DNA from 3 places in the Promicromonospora sp. NPDC023805 genome. Region 2 is predicted to be linked to each of the others. Evidence: riboswitches for the same ligand, from Rfam matches in the RefSeq annotation. Region 2 holds a riboswitch; each other region holds the start of a gene.
The links. A riboswitch is a leader RNA that binds a small molecule or an ion and turns the genes downstream of it on or off. The one in region 2 is predicted to bind cyclic di-AMP.
Positions count from the first base shown of each region.

Region 1: it holds a riboswitch for cyclic di-AMP, as region 2 does, so the genes downstream of both, AB0F70_RS12545 (NlpC/P60 family protein) here and AB0F70_RS20775 (NlpC/P60 family protein) in region 2, are expected to answer to the same signal.
Region 3: it holds a riboswitch for cyclic di-AMP, as region 2 does, so the genes downstream of both, AB0F70_RS16925 (NlpC/P60 family protein) here and AB0F70_RS20775 (NlpC/P60 family protein) in region 2, are expected to answer to the same signal.

Region 1 is NZ_JBFAAH010000010.1:152,631-154,887, reverse strand. Features, by position in the region: gene AB0F70_RS12550 (hypothetical protein) at 1-719, opposite strand, end outside; cyclic di-AMP (ydaO/yuaA leader) riboswitch at 885-1,082, shown strand; gene AB0F70_RS12545 (NlpC/P60 family protein) at 1,131-1,820, shown strand; gene AB0F70_RS12540 (hypothetical protein) at 1,966-2,257, opposite strand, start outside.
Region 2 is NZ_JBFAAH010000023.1:86,312-88,568, forward strand. Features, by position in the region: gene AB0F70_RS20770 (metal-dependent transcriptional regulator) at 1-522, shown strand, start outside; cyclic di-AMP (ydaO/yuaA leader) riboswitch at 697-889, shown strand; gene AB0F70_RS20775 (NlpC/P60 family protein) at 940-1,686, shown strand; gene AB0F70_RS20780 (universal stress protein) at 1,900-2,257, shown strand, end outside.
Region 3 is NZ_JBFAAH010000016.1:107,560-109,816, reverse strand. Features, by position in the region: gene AB0F70_RS16930 (cytosine permease) at 1-195, opposite strand, end outside; gene AB0F70_RS16925 (NlpC/P60 family protein) at 413-1,174, opposite strand; cyclic di-AMP (ydaO/yuaA leader) riboswitch at 1,174-1,354, opposite strand; gene AB0F70_RS16920 (FAD-binding oxidoreductase) at 1,479-2,257, opposite strand, start outside.

The sequences.
Region 1 (2,257 bases), on a different contig from region 2:
TTCTCCGTGAGCGCGGATCCCGGCCAGATGTTCTCCTGCACGGCCAGGAGGGCCGGTCCGGCCGCCTGCAGCACCCACACGATGCCCGCGGTCGGCAGCCAGCCGAGAAGCTCGATCGGCCGGCTGTCCACCGCCAGGCCGAACGCGATACCGAGCGCCACCGCGAAGGTCCACCACGTGCCCGTGGGAGACACCAGGTTGCCCGGCACCAGACCCCACAACCAGCCGTCCAGGAGCACAACAGGCAGGGCCAGGGCGGGCCCGCGCAGGGCAGCCGGGCCCAGGGCCGTCAGGAGGCCGGCCGCCAGCCCTACGACCCCGGCAGCGACGGTGACGACCAGCATCCCGAGCGGCGCGGCGTCACCGGGAGCACTGCCGCGGAGCGCGAGCAGGCACGAGGCGCCGCCCGCCGCGGACATGGCGAGCAAGGTGCCCGTCGTCGCGGCAGCCGCGCCAGCCCTCGCCGAGGCCGCGATACCCGCCGTGAGACCGCCGAGGAGGCCGCCGATCAGAGCCATGATGACCAGGCCGACCACCGCGTCGTCGGTGGTGAACGGTATGGGCAGGAATTCGGCAGAGCGCACTGCCGAGGCCTCGGTAAGGCCTATGACCTCGTACAACGCCTGCAGGAGCCAGGGCAGAAACCCACCCACCCACCAGACGACGGCACTGATGGGAAGCACCCACCAGGCGGAGACGCGATATGCGCTTTCACCCATGCCGCCGAACGGTAGCCGATGTGTGTGATGTCGGTCATAGCCCATGAAGACCGGAACGGCGCAAATCTGCGCCTTCTGCGGGTGAGACCGGAATGCGTAACCCGATCGTGACTTTTCTGGGGAACGTGTGTACTTTGACTTCTGCCCCACCACATCGGTGGGACCGTGAACCGGACGCCGAATCCTGTCACCGGTTCATGACCAGACGTTCGAGACAGGAGCGGGGGACCCACCTTCCCGGACGACAGCACCATCGTCGCCCTCGGGGTGAAGCCGGACGGAACCCCCCAGTAGCCGTGCGGCCGGGTGTGTACTCCTACCCGAACCCGACAGCTGACCTCGCAGGCGGTACAGGAGACATTTAAGGTGACGAACTCCCTTCGCGGACGGCATCGTGACAGCCGGCCGGCCATGACACCGCTGAGCATCCTCGCTCGTACCGCCACAGAGAACGCAGGCACCGTAGCCCGCCGAGGAGCCATCGCCGCAGCAGCCGGTGGCGTCCTGATCTCGACCATCGCGACGACGGCCCACGCGGCCCCCGCCATGGACCTGAAGACCGACGTGAAGTCCGCCAAGCTGAACACGGTCGACCTGCACTCCCTCACCGCGGTGGCCAAGCAGGCTGTTGCCGCCGCCCCGACCGTCACCGTCCCGTCCGACGCGAAGATGCCGATCGAGATGGAAGCGCTGGGCACCTCGTCAGCCGCCGACGGCAAGAAGGGCGACGGCCCCGCCGTCGTCTCGGTCGACGCGCCGGACCCGGTCCCGCTCGGCGAGCAGGCCATCAACCTCGCTTTCAACTACCTCGGCATCACGTACGTGCTCGGTGGGGCGTCGCCGGCCGAGGGCATGGACTGCTCCGGCCTCGTCCAGTACACGTACGCGCAGCTCGGCGTGAGCCTGCCGCACTCCTCGAGCGCGCTGCTCAGCTCCGGCTACCAGGTCACCTACCCGGAGCCCGGCGACATCGTCTGGACGCCCGGCCACGTGGCCCTGTACGCGGGCGACGGCATGATCATCGAGGCGTGGGCCGCCGGTATGCCGGTGCGCTACACCGAGATGTGGCAGAACAGCCCGACGTTCATCCGCGTCGTCTGAGCCGGAGCGGAACCGCAGGCTCGGACGACGCGGATAGAGCCTGAGCTACCGCAGTACATCGACCGCAGTACATCGCGAGGCGTCGCCTCCGCGCCGGGTTTCCGCCCGACGCCGGAGGCGGCGCCTCTCGCGTGTCCGGGGTCGCTCACTCCGGCCAGTCGCAGTAGTCCGCGACGAAGGAGTAGAAGTCGGAGCGCGCGGAGTCGGGCATCGGCACGTGGACGGGCTCCTGCCGGACGCCGCCGACGCGCGCGGACACGGGCAGGAACGTGCCCCGCTTGTCCTCGGCCACCGCATGGACGTCGCAGCGGGCGGGCACCACGGCCAGGACCACCTCGCCGGTCCCTTGTCCCGCCAGGTCCCGGCCTACCCAGCCGGAAGCGTCGCCACCCGGGTCCGCGTTGCTCATCAGGGTCGTCCCGGCGATCCGGTCGACG
Region 2 (2,257 bases):
GAGCTTGGCCACGACAAGGCGATGCGCGTGATGCGCAAGCACCGCCTCGCGGAGCGGCTGCTGACCGACGTGATCAAGCTCGACTGGGAGCACGTGCACGTCGAGGCCTGCCGCTGGGAGCACGTGATGAGCGACCTGGTGGAGAAGCGCCTCGTGGGGCTGCTCGACCACCCGCACCACGACCCGTACGGGAACCCGATCCCCGGGCTGTCGGAGCTCGGCGAGGAATACACCGACGTGCCGTTCCTGACCGGCGTGATCTCGCTGCCTTCCGCGTTCGAGGCGGCGGCGAAGAAGGGCGTCAAGGGCGAGCCGCTCGCGGCGTCGCTCACCCGCATCGCCGAGCCCCTGCAGACGGATATCGAGCTGCTGACTCGCCTGTCCGAGGCCGGCCTGGTGCCCGGCTCCCGCATCACGGCGCAGCACAGCGGCGGGACCTACACGGTGGCCGTGGACGGCGCGGGTACGGCGCTCGAGCTCGGTGAGGACGTGGCCCGCCACCTCTTCGTCGCGACGGTCTGATCGGACCCCTCGCGGGGCCTTTGGCAGTCCAGTTTGCCGTCCACTTTGTCGTCCGATTTGTCGGAAAGGCAGCACCCCTCCCGCGACACACCTTGGCAGTCGTTGCCGGAACGTGACATCGAGGGTGAGGTCCGGTACGTTCGGACCGCTCCCACGGAGTTATTCGTGGGGGTCCTCGGACGGACGCCGAACTCTGTCACCGGCCGGGGCCCCAAGACGACCGCATGACAGAGGCGGGGGACCCACCAATGGGCGCCAGGGTGCGTCCTCGGGGTGAAGCTGGGTATTCCTTCGGGATTGCTCGGCCGGGTGATTTCTCCCACCCGAACCCGACAGCTGACCTCGAAGGCGTTCAAGGAGAGGTACTACGTGACTGCACGTACGACTCGCGCTCGCCATCGGGCTGCGCGACGACCAGTGACTCCGTTCACCGAACTTGCTCAGAACGCCGCAGTAGGCCGCCGCACCGCGGTCGCAGCCGCTGGTGGCGCGCTCCTCGTCTCGACCTTCGGTGGCGCTCTGGTCGCCCAGGCGGCTCCGGTGGAGACCGGCCACGCGAAGATGAACTCGGTCGACCTCACCGCGCTGGCGACGCAGGCCCGTGAGGCGCTGTCCAACGCACCAGTCGTGTCGGTCGCACCCGACGCAGAGCTCAACGTCGAGAAGTCCGCGGTCTCCGTGGTCTCTGCCGCCGAGAACGAGGACTACCAGGCAGAGCTCGCCGCGGACGAGGCGGCAGAGGCCGCTGAGGCTGCCGCCGCCGAGGCTGCTGAGGCCGCCGAGGCAGCCGCCAGCGCCGTCTCCAGCTCGGTCGACATCCCCGCGTCGGCGATCGGCAACTCCGTGATCTCGATCGCGAGCCGCTACATCGGCGTGCCGTACGTCTCCGGTGGATCCAGCCCGAGCGGCATGGACTGCTCCGGCTTCACGAAGTACGTCTTCGGGCAGCTCGGTATCGAGCTGCCCCACTCGTCGTCGTCGCAGGCGGGTTACGGCACCCAGGTGCCGGCGTCCGAGGCTCAGCCGGGCGACCTGATGTGGACCCCCGGGCACGTCTCGATCTACGCCGGTGGCAACACGATGATCGACGCGTCCAAGCCGGGCACCGTCGTCGACTTCCGCACCATCTGGCAGTCGAACCCCACGTTCATCCGCCTGGGCTGATCCAGCCAGGTAGTACCGCACAGCAGAGATTCGCGAAGTAGAGCGCCTGTCCGAAATTCCCTGGTGTCGCCAGGGAGACCCGGACAGGCGCTCTACTTCGCGAATCTCTGCTGTGGCATCGTTCTGCAGTCTTTATGCCACCGGTCACCCATAACGCGCGTGCCGCCGGTAGCGTTGGACTGCAATGGTGCTTGGGCGAAGAGAGGTCTTGCGATGACGCGATCCGAGGTCGTACTGGTCGGGGTAGACGGGTCGGCCGCGAGCCTGCACGCGCTGGACTGGGCCACCGCCTACGCGCACCGCGTGGGCTGGGCGCTGCACATCGTGTGCAGCTATTCACTGCCCTCCTTCACGGCCGCGTCGCTCGACGGCGGGTACGCCGCCCTCGACGACACGACCATCCAGGAGGGCGCCAAGTCGGTTCTCGCCGAGGCGGAGGCGCGCGTGGCGGACGCCGGGGTGCGCGCCACTACCGAGGTCGCGACCGGCGACGCGGCAGGCGTGCTCGTGGAGCTGTCCGGCGACTACGGGCTGGCAGTCGTCGGTACGCGCGGCCGGGGCGGGTTCACGG
Region 3 (2,257 bases), on a different contig from region 2:
TATGCCGATCGCGCCGACCGCCGTCGCCTGCCAGAACGAGACACCGAAGCCGAGCAGGTAGGAGCCGTAGCCGAGTCCGAGCACTGACACGTTGGCCCCGAACCACGGCCAGAACAGGCTGCGGGGCGAACCGCGCCGCTCGGACTCGTCGATGGTGTTCAGGGCATTGGTCTCGACCGCCGTGGGGACGCTCATGGCGGTGATCATGCCACCCGCCGGTGACACGCACGAGGGCCCGCACCGTGTCGGTGCGGGCCCTCGTGGTCAGGCGCGTGGTGCGGGGCTGCGGCTCAGCTTCTGTCTATATCGGCTGCGCCTCCGGCTCAGCCTCTGTCCATATCGGCTGAGCCTGCGGCTCCGCTGCGGGCGCGTGCCTCGTTCCTCGGCCCGCACCCTTCGCTGCGCCTCCGGCTCAGCCGACGCGGATGAAGGTCGGGCTGTTCTGCCAGATCTCCGTGTAGCGCACGGACTGGCCGGGAACCGGCGCCTCGACCTGCATGCCGTCGCCCGCGTAGATGGCGACGTGGCCGGGGCTCCAGATGAGGTCTCCCGGCTGGGCCTCGGCCTGCGAGACCGGCGTTCCGGCGTAGCGCTGCTCCGCCGAGGAGTGCGGCAGGCTGATGCCGATCTGCGCGTAGACGTACGACGTGAACCCGGAGCAGTCGAACCCGGCGGGCGTCGCGCCGGCCCAGACGTACGGCACACCGAGGTACTGCATGGCGATCGCGACGATCTCGGAGCCTCCGGCGGCGGCCGGGACGGCCGGCTCGACGGCTGCGGCGGTCTCGACGACCTCCTCGACGACCGGCTCCGGCTCCGGCTCGGGGGCGGGGGTCACCTTGATGGTGCCCGTCTCCAGCGTGAACTTGCTGTCGGCCGCTACCTGCACGGCGGGTGCGGTGTTCACGGCGTCGACCACCGCGGCCCCGGCGACCGAGCCCTGCGACGTCTTGTTCAGGATGTCGAGCTCTGCGGTGGACGGGCTGTTGTCGGCCACCGGCGCGGCGTCCGCGGGAACGCTGAGCAGGGAGACTGCCAGGCCGGAACCGGCGACGACGAGCGCGCCGCGGCGGGCGGCACCTGAGATGCCCCGGGCCGCGGCGCGGGAGAGGGGAGTCAGCGGGGTGATGGGTCTGCGGGCAGCGCGGTGACGCCCAGGCGTGCGAGTAGTCAAGAGGTTCTCCTGACGCCTACGAGGTGAGCTGTCGGATTCGGATCGGAGAATGACCCGGCCGCGTACTACCTGTGCGGCTTCACCCCAAGGACACCGTCGGTGCCCGCTTACGTGGTTCCCCCGTCCCTGTCCTTGTCTTTGCAGTCTCGGGGCGGTGACAGGGCTCGGCGCCCACCTCGAGTGCCCGCGGACTTCCCGCGAACCGGAGCGACGCTAACCCCGTTCGGCGGCGAAGTCACAATCGCATCACGGCTCACGGGATACTTCGCGTCCTACTTGACCCGAATTGTCCGCATGAGATAGGTCACTTTGCGGCGGGCGGAACGTTGTGATTCCGGGCAAACACGTTGCTCGGGTCGTATTGCCGCTTGATCACCGCTAGCCGCTCGTAGGTCGCCGCCGGATAGACCGCCGCGACGTCGTCCGCGGTGGTCGAGCCGAGGAAGTTCGAGTAGGCGCCGTTGACGTGCGGGGCAAGCCTGGCCCAGATCGCCGCGATGCCGGGACGGGCGGCCTCGATCACCGGCTTCGGGCCGCCGGCCACGGTCGCGACCAGCAGCTCCGCGCCGCGGTGCGCGTACGCCGTCGCGTCGGCGGGGACCCGCGACACCGCGCCGCCCACGGTGCGGATAGCTATCGACGGCGAACCCGCCGACGTGCCGACCTCGGCGAGGATCCGCAGCGTGTCGGACACCGACTCCCGCTCGACGAAACCGCTGTGACCGAGCAGCTCGAGACCCGGCGGCAGCTCCGCGCCGTCTACGAGGATGTCGGCGTACGCGTGGAGCGCGACGTCGTCCTCCAGCACCGTCCCGAGCCGGCGGATCGGGTCGAGCGCCCTGGCCGCGAGCTCCGGGTCGTCGCCGTCGAACGCCACATGGATCTCGAGCGGCGCCTCCGGGCCGCCCGCGAACGGGTTGGCCAGGTTCGCGATCGAGGTGAGCTCCTCGGGCGCCGTGCGGAGGTGCTCCGCCCAGCCCTGGAGCACCGCAGCGGTCTCCGCGGCGGGGAACGTGATCTTCCCGAAGAAGACCTCCGTCGTCGGGTGCGCCACGAACTCGAAGGAGGTCACGACACCGAGGT